DNA from 3 places in the Pedococcus bigeumensis genome. Region 1 is predicted to be linked to each of the others. Evidence: predicted binding sites of a transcription regulator. Region 1 holds the regulator's gene; each other region holds the start of a gene.
What was found. The regulator LexA, encoded in region 1, represses DNA repair genes until DNA is damaged. The targets are predictions, from matches to a motif close to TCGAACANNTGTTCGA.

Region 2: a site for LexA is predicted at 2,397-2,412, ahead of ABD262_RS05430 (YbaK/EbsC family protein). Genes of this name have one in related genera too.
Region 3: a site for LexA is predicted at 2,124-2,139, ahead of ruvC (crossover junction endodeoxyribonuclease RuvC). Genes of this name have one in related genera too.

What each region holds. Positions count from the first base shown of each region.
Region 1 is NZ_BAAAQS010000001.1:899,979-904,248, reverse strand. Features, by position in the region: gene ABD262_RS04390 (CHAP domain-containing protein) at 1-959, shown strand, start outside; gene ABD262_RS04385 (LysM peptidoglycan-binding domain-containing protein) at 1,053-1,451, opposite strand; gene lexA (transcriptional repressor LexA) at 1,810-2,535, shown strand; gene ABD262_RS04375 (DUF4259 domain-containing protein) at 2,630-3,043, opposite strand; gene ABD262_RS04370 (SGNH/GDSL hydrolase family protein) at 3,289-4,191, shown strand; gene ABD262_RS04365 (GNAT family N-acetyltransferase) at 4,199-4,270, opposite strand, start outside.
Region 2 is NZ_BAAAQS010000001.1:1,128,356-1,132,625, forward strand. Features, by position in the region: gene ABD262_RS05415 (ArsR/SmtB family transcription factor) at 28-345, shown strand; gene ABD262_RS05420 (HAD-IIA family hydrolase) at 381-1,187, opposite strand; gene ABD262_RS05425 (VOC family protein) at 1,281-1,691, shown strand; gene ABD262_RS05430 (YbaK/EbsC family protein) at 1,702-2,304, opposite strand; gene ABD262_RS05435 (DUF6504 family protein) at 2,669-3,013, shown strand; gene ABD262_RS05440 (SAV_6107 family HEPN domain-containing protein) at 3,013-3,546, shown strand; gene ABD262_RS05445 (DNA polymerase III subunit alpha) at 3,543-4,270, shown strand, end outside.
Region 3 is NZ_BAAAQS010000001.1:1,337,194-1,341,463, forward strand. Features, by position in the region: gene ABD262_RS06425 (class I SAM-dependent methyltransferase) at 1-109, shown strand, start outside; gene ABD262_RS06430 (GNAT family N-acetyltransferase) at 96-641, opposite strand; gene pdxT (pyridoxal 5'-phosphate synthase glutaminase subunit PdxT) at 709-1,317, shown strand; gene ABD262_RS06440 (YebC/PmpR family DNA-binding transcriptional regulator) at 1,314-2,075, shown strand; gene ruvC (crossover junction endodeoxyribonuclease RuvC) at 2,192-2,731, shown strand; gene ruvA (Holliday junction branch migration protein RuvA) at 2,728-3,330, shown strand; gene ruvB (Holliday junction branch migration DNA helicase RuvB) at 3,334-4,270, shown strand, end outside.

The sequences.
Region 1 (4,270 bases):
GCTGGGCAGCCAACGCCACGAAACGCGGCTTCAAGGTCGACAAGACGGCCACCGTGGGCTCGGTGGCGCAGTGGGGTTACGGCAGCGCCTACGCCCCCGGCTACGGACACGTCGGCTACGTCGAGGAGGTGACCTCCGCCTACATCGTCATCTCCGACTCGTCCTACGGCGGCGGCTACTCCTCGCGCTGGCGAGTGCCCCGGGGCGACCGCAACTGGCCCACCAACTTCATCCACTTCAAGGACCAGGCCTACAAGCCCCCACCCTCGGGCAGCTTCATCAAGGTGCGGGAGACCTCGCAGGTCTTCCGCCTCGTCGGCAAGGCCCCGGTCTTCGCGTCCACCTGGACGGCCTTCGGCGGCACCCAGCCGACCTACCTGATCTCGAGCACCTCGCTGGCCACGCTCCCGATGCGACCGGCTGAGGGCACCTTCATCAAGGGCGCCCAGCGCAAGGAGGCATACCGCATCGCGGGCGGCGCTCCGGTCATCGTGACGTCGTGGACGGTCTTCGGCGGCACCAAGCCGACCGTGGTGGTCGACCAGACGGCGATCGACCGGGCCGGCACCGGCGGGGTGTGGAACCACCTCAACGCCGTGCCCGCGGACGGGACCTTCATCAAGACCGGTCAGCGGCAGGAGCCGTACCGGATCAGCGGTGGGGCGCCGATCCCCATCAGCTCCTGGGCCAACGTCGGTGGGTACAAGACCCCCGTCTACGTCGACCAGCTCGCGGTGGACAAGGCTGGATCGGGCGTGAAGTTCAACCACCTGCGCTTCCACCCCAAGGACGGCACCGTCATCACCGCGCTGCCGGGTATCGCGAGCTACAAGGTCACCGCGGGGATGCCGGTCCGCACCACCACGACGTCGTCAGCCGTGGGGGTCGATCAAGTCGCCATCGAGAAGGCGGGCGACACCTCCGCGATCCGGTGGACCCACCTGGCCAAGGCCAGCTGACTCGGTCGGCGCCGTCAGAGGCTGTCCAGCCTGACGTTGCCCGTCTCCCTCAGCCGGGCAACGCTGCCCGGTCCATCAGCGCTCGTGACCAGGTCAGCCGACGCGCGGGATGAGCAGCGTCTGACCCGCGTGGATGTCACTGCCGGTCAGGTCGTTCGCGATCTGGAGCTGGGCCACGGCCTCGGCCATCGGCAGCTGCGGCAGCTGCTGGGTGGCGATCTCGGAGAGGGTCTGGCCCGCGCCGACGGTGGTGGAGTGGTCGATCACCGTGGCGGACGCACCGCCGCTGAACAGGGCGACGGCCAGGGCCACAGCGGCCACGACGACCGTCAGGGTGAGGGCCAACCGCCCGGCCCGGGTGATGCGCACCGGCGTGGCCGGCACCTCGGGCACCGCAGCCCCGGTGGGCACCGAGACCAGCTGCGGGCGAGCCGGGCGAACGGGGACCCGCACCGGTGCGGGGGCGACGTCCCAAGCGACTGCTGCACTCATCTGGTCCTCCATCGTGGCATCTGCATGCCAGCTGGTTGTCGAGTTCATCGAACGGGTGTGCGAAGAACTGCCTAGGTGATTTCTAGCACGCATGTTCGAACGGATCAAGACACGCGTCGAACACATGTTTGGCACAGACGTTCGAAAGTCATACGCTGTGTTCATGCCCCAAGCACATCAGAGGCCACTGACAACGCTCCTTTCACGCCCGGCCCAGCCGCCCCACGCGTGACATCGAGCAGCACCTGACAGCCCCCTGAACCAGCCGCGGCACAGGCGCCCGACCGGCACCAGCACCACCTGAACACCCCGTACCTGCCCCACCTGAAACCCGTACCTGCTCCAGTGAGGAAGCGGCATGAGCGACGACAACGTCAAGGAACTGCCCGACCGTGATCGCGGCGACGGGCTGACCGTCCGGCAGCGCCGCGTGCTCGAGGTGATCCGCAACTCGGTCGACCGCCGTGGCTACCCGCCGAGCCTGCGCGAGATCGGCGAGGCCGTCGGGCTCACCTCCCCCAGCTCGGTCGCCCACCAATTGTCGACGCTCGAGCGCAAGGGCTTCCTGCGTCGCGACCCCAACCGACCGCGCGCCATCGAGGTCGTCTCACCCGACTCCCCCGCCGACATGCGCGGCTACCGCGGCGGCGCCAGCGTCGAGGACGAGACCGCGACCTACGACGAGACCGGCGTCAACGACCAGCGCCCCGAGGCGTCCTACGTGCCGGTGCTGGGTCGCATCGCGGCCGGGGTGCCGATCCTGGCCGAGGAGACCGTCGAGGACGTCTTCCCGCTCCCCCGCCAGATCGTCGGCGAGGGTCAGCTCTTCCTCCTCCAGGTCGTCGGTGACTCGATGATCGAGGCCGCGATCTGCGACGGCGACTGGGTGGTCGTCCGGCAGCAGCCCAGCGCCGACAACGGCGACATCGTGGCCGCGATGCTCGACAACGAGGCCACCGTCAAGACCTTCAAGCGCAAGGACGGCAAGGTGTGGTTGATGCCGCACAACGCCGCCTTCGACCCCATCGACGGAGACCATGCCACCATCCTCGGCAAGGTCACGGCGGTGCTGCGCCGCATCTGACCTCGACCCTCAGGTGCCGGCTGCCCCGTGTGCCGCGGTACGCCTCGTGCGTGCCGCGGCATACGTGTGGGTGGCCGCGGTCGTCAGGTGCTCGTCACTCCCCCAGGGCGTCGAGCAGGTGCGTGACCTTGGTGGCGAAGCGTTCGCCACCATCACCCTCGGCCCACAGCTCCCAGAGCTCGTTGTCGTCGGACTTCAGGGCGCGGTGCAGGGCCTGCGTCGCGAGCTCCTCGAGCCGCTCGTCGACCTCGATCGGGTCCTCGTCGAGCCAGCGCGGCACGTTCCGCTCCCCGATCACGGCCTCGAAGTCGTCGCTGGCGGCCACCACAGCTGCCGCCGCGACGGCCTCGGACATGGTGGGCGCCTCGATGTAGCCGGACGCTCGGACCACCCGGACGAGGGCGGTCTCCACCTTGCGTCGACGCGCGTCCTGTTCCGACTCCTCGAGCTCGTCGAGGAAGTCGAGTGCGTCGTCGTTCTCGAACGGCCCAACTCCGATGGCGCCCATCTCCGAACCTCCACAGCCTGCGACAGGGGTGCATTTCCGAGAGTGCCAAGCAAGGGCCCGATGCGCCAGCCCCAATGTGTCGGGCTCGTCCGTTGGTACCACGCGGTCCCGACGGAACGACCGAGCGCGGCCCCCAGGGGCTACGCCGATATCCCGTTGCCACCGGCCTGCTGCACCCCCATGCTGGCAACAGCAGCTGTCGGCGTGACCGCGCACCCGAGGCAGCCTTGCGAGGGGGGCTCACCGTGGCACGACACCCAGCAGTGGCGGCCAGCACGCTGGCCTTGGCCGTGGTTCTCGCTGGCGGGTGCGCCGGCAAGGAGCCCGACGGATCGGTGGGCGCCGCCCAGGGCCGCGACACGACCACCAGCCGCACCACGACCACCAGTCCGGCGGAGGCAGACCACCCTCGGGGCGTGATCGCCTTCGGTCACTCCGCGCTGACCGGGCTGAGCGCCGATCCAGACCGTCCGCAGGAGAACTCACCGAAGAGCTCGTGGGCCACAGGGACGGACCCTAAGGTGGACAGCGTCTACCTCCGGCTCGTCAAGGTGCGGCCCGAGACCCAGGGGTCGGTCGCGAACACCGCCGAGAACGGTGCGAAGGCGGCCACCTTGCCGGCACAGGCCGAGGCCGCTCTCGACCAGGTCCCGTTCCCAGCCCTGGCGATCGTCCAGACCATCGACAACGACATCCGCTGCGACGGCAGCGACGCCGCCCACCTGCCCGAGTTCCGGGCGTCGGTGCGCGCCGCCGTCGAGACGGTGCACTCCGCCTCACCCAAGACGACCATCCTCGTGGTGAGCAACTTCGGCAGCCCCGCGGGATACGCCAAGGCGCTGGCCAAGGACCCGGTCGCCGTGGCCGGCTTCGCCGACACGGACCCGTGCTCCCCGTTCACCGGCAAGGGGACGATCAACGCCAAGGGTGTCGCCACGCTCACGGCGATCATCGACAGGTACGAGGCGGAGCAGGTCCGCGCGTGCGCCGGGATCCCTGTGTGCCACACCGACGACGGCACGCTCAGCGGCTACACCGAGCGCCTGGAGCTGCTCGCCTCCGACCGGCAGCACCTGTTGGCTGCCGGCCATGCCGAGCTCGCCGCCCTCATCTGGCCGACGGTCGAGAAGGTGCTCGAGCTGCCCTAGCCGAGGGCTAGTGCGTCGGGCTCATCCGTTGGTACCACACGGTGTCGACGTACCGACCGAACTTGTGCCCCACCTCGCG
Region 2 (4,270 bases), 230 kb from region 1:
GCAAATTGGTTCGAGTATTATCGAACCATGCCCGCCAACCAGGTGCTTGCGCACCCCGACATCGCCGACGTGACACTCACCGACGTGCTGTTCGCGCTGAGCGACCCCGCCCGGCTGCAGATCGTCCGCGACCTCGCGGACGGCCCGCTCGAGATGGCCCAGTGCGGTGCCACGAACCCGGCCCTGCCCAAGTCGACGAAGTCGCACCTGATGAAGGTCCTGCGCGAGGCAGGGGTGATCCGCAACGAGCCGCGGGGGCGCGAGCGGCTGGTGTCACTGCGTCGCGAAGAGCTGGATGCGACCTTCCCGGGTCTGCTCGACAGCATTCTCGGCAGCGCCCGCTGACCCGGCCCCGCGGCATACGCGCGTCGGCCGGGGACTCAGCCCGGCGCTGAGGGTCGCAGCTCGGCGACGAGGGGCACGACGTCGGCGATGGAGTCGACGACGCGCGTGGGCTGGTAGGGGAAGCGGCCCACCTGCTCCGGGCGCGTGGAGCCGGTCAGCACGAGGACCGTGCGCAGCCCCGCCTCGAGCCCGCTGATGACGTCGGTGTCCATCCGGTCGCCGATCATCACCGTCGACTCGGAGTGCGCGTCGATCCGGTTGAGCGCGCTGCGCATCATCAGCGGGTTCGGCTTGCCGACGAAGTAGGGCTGGTGGCCGGTGGCTGCGCTGATCAGGGCCGCGACCGAGCCGGTGGCGGGCAGCATGCCGTGGGGGCTGGGTCCACTGACGTCGGGGTTGGTGGCGATGAAGCGGGCACCGGCCTCGATGAGCCGGATCGCCTTGGTGATCGCCTCGAACGAGTAGGTGCGGGTCTCGCCCAGGACCACGTAGTCCGGGTTGCGCTCGGTCATCGTGTAGCCGACCTCGTGCAGCGCCGTCGTGAGGCCGGCCTCACCGACCACGAACGCGGTGCCCCCGGGCCGTTGGTCGGCCAGGAACTGCGCGGTCGCGAGGGCCGAGGTCCAGATCGACTCCTCGGGCACGTCGATGCCGCTGGCGAGCAGGCGGGCCCGCAGGTCGCGCGGGGTGAAGATCGAGTTGTTCGTCAGGACGAGGAACCGCGTGCCCGACTCCTGCAGTGCGGCGATGAACTCGGGCGCCCCGGGGATGACGCTCTCCTCGTGGACGAGGACGCCGTCCATGTCGGTGAGCCAGCACTCGACGGGCTTCGGGGTGGTCATGCGCCCATTGTGCCGACTTGTGCTGCGCGCTTTGGTGGAGCACCAGCAACCGGACCGGGGGCACGCTGGAAACGCCTGAAGGAGGTGCTCGTCATGTCATTGGCCACGAGCGCAGTTGCGGCGCTGCTTCCTGTCGCGGACATCGATCGCGCCAAGGGTTTCTACGACCGGCTGGACCTGCCGTACCTCGGCACGAACGACGAAGGCAGCCTGATGTACCAGCTCAGCGGTGGCGCGATGCTGATGCTGCTCCCGCGTGAGGCCGGGACGCAGAACCCCAGCACCGCCCTGACCTGGGAGGTCGACGACGTCGCCGCGGAGGTCGCGGACCTCGAGGCCCGGGGCGTCGTGTTCGAGGACTACGACCTGCCCGACCTCAAGACCGTCGACCACATCGCCGAGATGGGTGGCGAGAAGGCCGCATGGTTCAAGGACCCCGACGGCAACGTCCTGTGCGTCCACCAGGTGGCGCGTGACCAGGTCGCAACCCCCGGTATGCCGTGACGCGGCTCGCTCAGGCGACCTCGATCGCGTGTCCGCCGGTGACGCGGAGCAGCTCCTCGTAGGTGGTCCGGAAGACGGTGTGGCTGTGCCCGGCGGCGGCCCACACGTGGCGGTACCGGCTGAGGGAGACGTCGACGAAGGTGCGGATCGGGACGACGTGGCCAACGGGCGCCACGCCGCCGATCGTGAACCCGGTGGTCGCCAGGACGAAGTCGGCGTCGGCGCGGTCGAGGTGGTCGATGTCGTCGACCAGCTCGGCGACCTTGACGAGGTCGACCTTGTGCGCGCCCGAGGTGAGGATGAGCACCGGGCTGATGCTCTGGTCGGGGGCGTGGGCGCGGAAGATGAGGGAGTTGGCGATCTCGGCCGGGGTGATGCCCAGGGCGGCGGCCGCGGCGGCCGCGGTGCGGACGGCGTCGGGAAGGCTGACGACCTGGGGGACGACCTGGTGCAGGGCGAGGGTGTCGAGCACTCGCCGCACGGCGGGGTGCCCGGTCAGGTCGGCGGCGGTCAGTGGGGTGGCGGACGGCGCGGCGGCGGACGGCGCGGCTTCGGAGGGTGTGACGTCGGAGGGGGTGGTCACCCCCTGGGTCGGCACCTCGGGCACGGTCATGGCCGAAGACTAGGGCCGCTCGCGCGGCGCTGTCACCAGTCGTCCGGCGGGGGTTGACGGGCTGTCCGTGGCGGGGTGTACGGTTCTTCTCATCGAACACCTGTTCGAATGTGGTTCACGGCGAGACCGGCATCACCGGTCACGACACTGCGTTTCACGGCTCCACATCGTGACATGCAGTCGCCCGCGGAGCACTGCGGCTCTGGCCCTGTGATCAGGCGCCTCGACCCCGCCCTTCACAGGGCCAGAGCGCAACACCTGAATGCGACGTCGCGCCTGTCCTCGACGGTGCTGCGCCATGCCCTTTTCCACCCCGCCTGATCACCCACCGCCTGACCAACACCGACCAGTGAAGGAGCATCCCGTGGTTCGCCGCTACGAAGAGACCATCGAGGTCCGTGAGGGAGCTCGTGACGACCTGACCCTCGGTCTGGGAGGCGCTGAGGACGTGGGCGCCGTCGGGCCCGAGGCCTTTGTCTGGCGCGGCCGGCTCTATGTCGTGCGGGCCGTGCTCGACCGCTGGCAGGAACGCCGCCCGTGGTGGCGCGACGCCCGGGAGCGTGACGGTGGCAGCGACGTGCTCACCGATGCCCGCGAGCGGCAGGTCTGGCGGGTCGAGGCGAGCGCCGGCCGCCTCTGCGGGGTGGGGGTCTACGACCTGGGTGCCGACCACGGCAGCCAGTGGCGGCTGCTGAGGGTCGCCGACTGATGGGGGCGACGAGCACGACCACGGGAGCCGCTGCCACGCTCGACCTGCTGGACCGGGCCCGGCACTCACTGCTCGAGGCCTGCCAGAGCCAGGAGGTCGCCCGGCGCTACGACCAGGCCCAGCTCGGGGCGCTGCGGGCTGCCGCCGCCGTGGTCGCCACCCGCACCTCCAGTCGTCCACCCACGGGCCAGTCGGGTCCGCGCAGCCTGTGGGAGCTGCTGCCCACGGTCGCACCCGAGCTGTCCGAGTGGGCGGGGTTCTTCGAGGTGGTCGGCGCCCGTCGCCACCACGGCCACAGCGCACGGGAGGCCGATGACGTGCTGCGTCAGTCCGAGCTCTTCCTCGACCTCGTCTGTCACACCCTCGGTCTACCGGTGACCGTGTCGTCCCAGGACCACCTGCTGGTGCCCACTGCCCTGGCCACGACGACACCTGCCCTGGCCACGACGACACCTGCCCTGGCCACGACGACACCTGCCCTGGCCACGACGACACCTGACCTCGCCACCACGGGCGCGAGGGCGGCGCCATGAGCGCCGAGTTCGCCCACCTGCACGTCGCGTCGGGGTTCTCGATGCGCTACGGCACGGCGCCCCCCGAGGCCCTCGTCGAGCGCGCCGCCCAGCACCGCCAGCCGGTCCTCGCCCTGACCGACCGCGACGGTCTCTACGGCGCGGTCCGGTTCGTCCAGGCAGCCACCGCCGCCGGGATCGCCCCCGTCCTGGGCGTCGACCTCGCAGTGGGCCCGGACGCTGCGCATCCCGCCGCGTCGGGGGCGCACCCGCCTCCCACTCCCACCTCCTCCTCTCTCACCTCCTCCACTCCCACCCCGACCCGGACGCCGGTCCGCGGTGGTGCCGAGCGCGATGCCCGCCACCCACGGGTCACCGTCCTCGCGCGGGGGCGCGCAGCCGGGGTGCCTGCCGGGGTGGGCTGGGCGGCGTTGTGCCGGCTGGTCACGCAGACCCACCTGCGAGGGGAGCGCGGGGTGCCGGTGAGCTCTGTCGCGGTGCTGGCCGGTGCGTGCGGGGGTGGACAGCCAGGAGGAGACCCACGAGGAGCTTCCCGGGGAGGAGAGCTCCGCGGAGGAGAGCCCAGCCCGCTCGTGGTGCTGCTCGGTCCCGACTCCGACGTGGGTCGCGCGCTGCTGGCGCGACGCACCGACCTGGCGCGCGAGCTGCTGAGCAGCTGGCGGCGGCGGCTGCCCCCCGATGCCCTCGTCGTCGAGGTGGTCTGCCACGGGGGGCCCGAGGGCAC
Region 3 (4,270 bases), 440 kb from region 1:
ACAGATGCTGCGGGAGGCCGGGTTCGACGAGGTGCGGCAGTACGAGCTGGAGCAGGATCCCTTCAACGCGTACTTCGTCTCCCGTCGAGGCAGCGTCACTCAGAGGTAGGCGGTCCCTCCGGCAGCACCATGAACAGCACCGGCAGGTGGTCGTCGGGGAGCCACCAGGGACGACCCTCGCCGACCACCTGCCACCCGGTGCGCCGGTAGAGCTCGACGGCGGAGGTGGTCTCCTGCACGACGTCGAGCACGGGCGTGCGGCCGGACGCGCGGATCGCCCCGACGGCCCGCGCGAGCAACGCCGTGCCGATGCCGCGGCCGACGACCGTGTGGTCGACGAACAGCACGGAGACCGCGGCGAGCTCCTCGCGCGGACGGCCCGCCCCCGCGGTCCACAGGTCGGCCTCCAGGCCGGGCTCGACGCGCGACACCGCGACGTGGCCGACCACCTGGTCGCCGAGCTCGGCGACCCAGGCCGCGTCCTCGTCGGCCCGCGCGATGAACGACTCGACCGGGAAGGGCAGCGGCCAGTTCTGGGGATACCCCGAGTGCGGCTGCTGCGCGGCCAGCACGCCGGCCAGGGCTGGGATGTCGTCGCCGGTGCGCTCCCGCACCACCACCTCGCTCACGGCGCCAGTCATGGCGCCACTGTAGGTCGGGGGCGGGCCGGGGCGAGGCGGCGGTCCGTGCGCCCGTAGCATTCCGGGCGTGACCGACCAGCCCACCATCGGAGTGCTCGCCGTCCAGGGGGACGTGCGCGAGCACCTGTATGCCGTGGAGCAAGCGGGTGCGCGCGCCACCACCGTGCGCCGCACGACCGAGCTCGACACGGTCGACGCGCTCATCATCCCGGGGGGCGAGTCGACGACCATGGACAAGCTGGTCCGGGCCTTCGGGCTGCGCGACCCCTTGCGCGAGAGGCTGGGAGCCGGCATGCCGGCATACGGGTCCTGCGCGGGCATGATCATGCTCGCCGACCGCATCGCCGACGCGCGTCCGGACCAGCAGACCCTCGGGGGGCTCGACATCACGGTGCGGCGCAACGCGTTCGGTCGGCAGGTCGACTCCTTCGAGGAGGACCTGCACATCCGCGCCATCGGCGGCGCCCCCATGCGGGCCGTCTTCATCCGGGCCCCGTGGGTCGAGGAGGTGGGGGAGGGCGTCGACGTGCTGGCCCGCGTCGAGGACGGACCCGCCGCAGGTAGGATCGTCGCCGTTCGTCAGGGGTCGCTGATGGCCACCTCCTTCCACCCGGAAGTGACCGGTGACCACCGGTTCCACCAGTTGTTCGTCGAGATCGTGAGAGGCAAGGCATGAGCGGCCACAGCAAATGGGCAACCACGAAGCACAAGAAGGCTGCCATCGACGCGAAGCGGGGCAAGCTCTTCGCCAAGCTCATCAAGAACATCGAGGTCGCGGCCCGCACGGGCGGTGGTGACCCCACCGGCAACCCGACGCTCTACGACGCCATCCAGAAGGCCAAGAAGACCTCGGTGCCCAACACCAACATCGACAACGCGGTCAAGCGCGGGTCCGGTGCGACGGCGGGCGGCTCAGACTGGGAGACCATCACCTACGAGGGCTACGCCCCCGGCGGCGTCGCCGTGCTCATCGAGTGCCTGACCGACAACCGCAACCGCGCGGCCGCCGAGGTGCGGACCGCACTGACGCGCAACGGCGGCCAGCTGGCCGACCCCGGTTCGGTGTCCTATGTCTTCGACCGCAAGGGCGTCGTCATCGTCCCCAAGGGCGACAAGACCGAGGACGACATCCTCGAGGTGGTGCTGGAGGCCGGCGCCGACGAGGTCAACGACCTCGGCGACTCCTACGAGATCATCTCCGAGGCGACCGACTTCGTCGCCGTCCGCAAGGCCGTCCAGGACGCCGGCATCGACTACGACTCGGCCGAGGCGTCCTGGGTCCCCAACCTCAAGGTGCCGCTCGACGCCGACGGGGCGCGCAAGATGATCCGCGTCATCGAGGCCCTCGAGGACTCCGACGACGTACAGGACGTCTTCGCCAACGGTGACATCAGCGACGAGGTGCTCGCCGAGATCGAGGACGACGACGAGTAGAGGCGTGTTGCTGCGCCTGCAGGTGCGGACCGGTGTGTAGCGTTCGACCCGAACACTTGTTCGGACCCGCGGCGCTGCAGATGGCACCGTGGTCGGGAGATGAGGGAGCAGCTGTCGTGCGCGTACTCGGGGTCGACCCCGGCCTGACCCGGTGTGGCATCGGGGTGGTCGAGGGAGGTCGTGGCCGACAGGTCCGGCTGGTGGCCGTCGGGGTCGTGCGCTCGCCCGCGACCGAGCCCACCGCGGAGCGGCTGCTCTACCTGCAGACCGAGCTCGACACCTGGCTCGACCGGTTCCGGCCCGATGCGATCGCGGTCGAGCAGGTCTTCGCCGACGTCAACGTCGCCAGCGTCATGCACACCATGCAGGCCTCCGCCATCCCGCTCCTGGCCGCCGCTCGACGCGGGCTGCCGGTGGAGCTGCACACGCCCACCGCGGTCAAGGCAGCGGTGACCGGGTCCGGGCGGGCGGACAAGGCGCAGGTCACGGCCATGGTCACCCGCCTGCTGCGACTGGAGTCCGCGCCCAAGCCGGCCGACGCGGCCGACGCCCTCGCCATCGCCATCTGCCACCTCTGGCAGGGCGCGGCGACGAGCCGCCTGCAGGACGCGGCCCGCGCCGAGCAGGCCCGGCTCCGGGCCGCGGTGGCCCGGTGATCGCCAGCGTCCGCGGCGCGGTGCGCCACGTGGGCCTCGACCGGGTCGTCGTGGAGGTCGGGGGAGTCGGCATGCTCCTGCACACCACTCCCGCCACCGCATCGGCCCTGCACCTCGGTCAGGAGGCGCTGCTCGCCACGACACTGGTCGTGCGCGAGGACTCGCTCACCCTCTACGCCTTCGGCTCCGCCGACGAGCGCGACATCTTCGAGCAGGTGCAGACCGTGTCCGGAGTCGGGCCCCGCATCGCCCTCGCCATGCTCTCGGTGCTCGCTCCCGACCGGCTGCGCGCGGCCGTCACCAGCTCCGACCTCGCGACACTCACCAAGGTGCCGGGCATCGGCAGGAAGGGCGCCGAGCGCATCGTGCTCGAGCTGCGCGACAAGCTCGCCATGCCGTCCGGCGCGGCACCCGGGGCGACCGCGGCCCCGGCGAGCCCCAGCGCCGCCTGGCGCGACCAGGTGGCCGAGGCCCTCGTCGGGCTCGGCTACTCCGCCAAGCAGGCCGAGGACGCCGTGTCGCGTGCCGCCGAAGCCGCGCCCGCCGGGGCGGACGTGTCGGCGATGCTCCGCGCAGCCCTGCGCGAGCTGGGGCGCTAGGTCATGGCTGACGGCTTCTCCTCCGAGATGTTCGAGGACTCGTCGGTCGACGCCACGGCGCGCGTGGTCGACGCCGACAGCGAGGGCGACGAGCGCACCGTCGAGGCGGCCCTGCGCCCCCGACGGCTGAGCGAGTTCACCGGTCAGGCGCGGGTCCGCGACCAGCTCTCGCTCGTCCTCGAGGCCGCTCGCCGACGCGGCACCCCACCCGACCACGTGCTCCTGTCCGGCCCGCCCGGTCTCGGCAAGACCACCCTGGCGATGCTGATCGGCACCGAGCTGGAGCGCCCCATCCGCATCACCAGCGGCCCGGCGATCCAGCACGCGGGCGACCTCGCCGCCGTGCTCTCCTCGCTGATGGAGGGCGAGGTGCTCTTCCTCGACGAGATCCACCGGATGTCGCGCTCGGCCGAGGAGATGCTCTACCTCGCGATGGAGGACTTCCGGGTCGACGTCATCGTCGGCAAGGGGCCCGGCGCCACCGCGATCCCGCTCGAGCTGCCGGCCTTCACGGTCGTGGGCGCGACCACCCGCGCCGGGTTGCTGCCCGCCCCGCTGCGCGACCGCTTCGGCTTCACCGGACACCTCGACTTCTACGCCGCCGACGACCTCGTCACGATCCTCGAGCGCTCGGCCCGGTTGCTCGAGGTGTCTGCCGACACCGACGGGATCACCGAGATCGCCCGCCGCTCCCGTGGCACACCGCGGATCGCCAACCGGCTCCTGCGCCGGGTGCGTGACTGGGCGCAGGTGCACGGACGCCACGTCGTCGACGAGGAAGCGGCCCATGCCGCCCTCGCGCTCTTCGACGTGGACGACCGCGGCCTCGACCGGCTCGACCGGGCCGTGCTCGACTCGCTCTGCCGGCGGTTCGCCGGCGGTCCGGTCGGGCTGTCGACCCTGGCCGTCGCAGTGGGGGAGGAGGCCGACACCGTCGAGA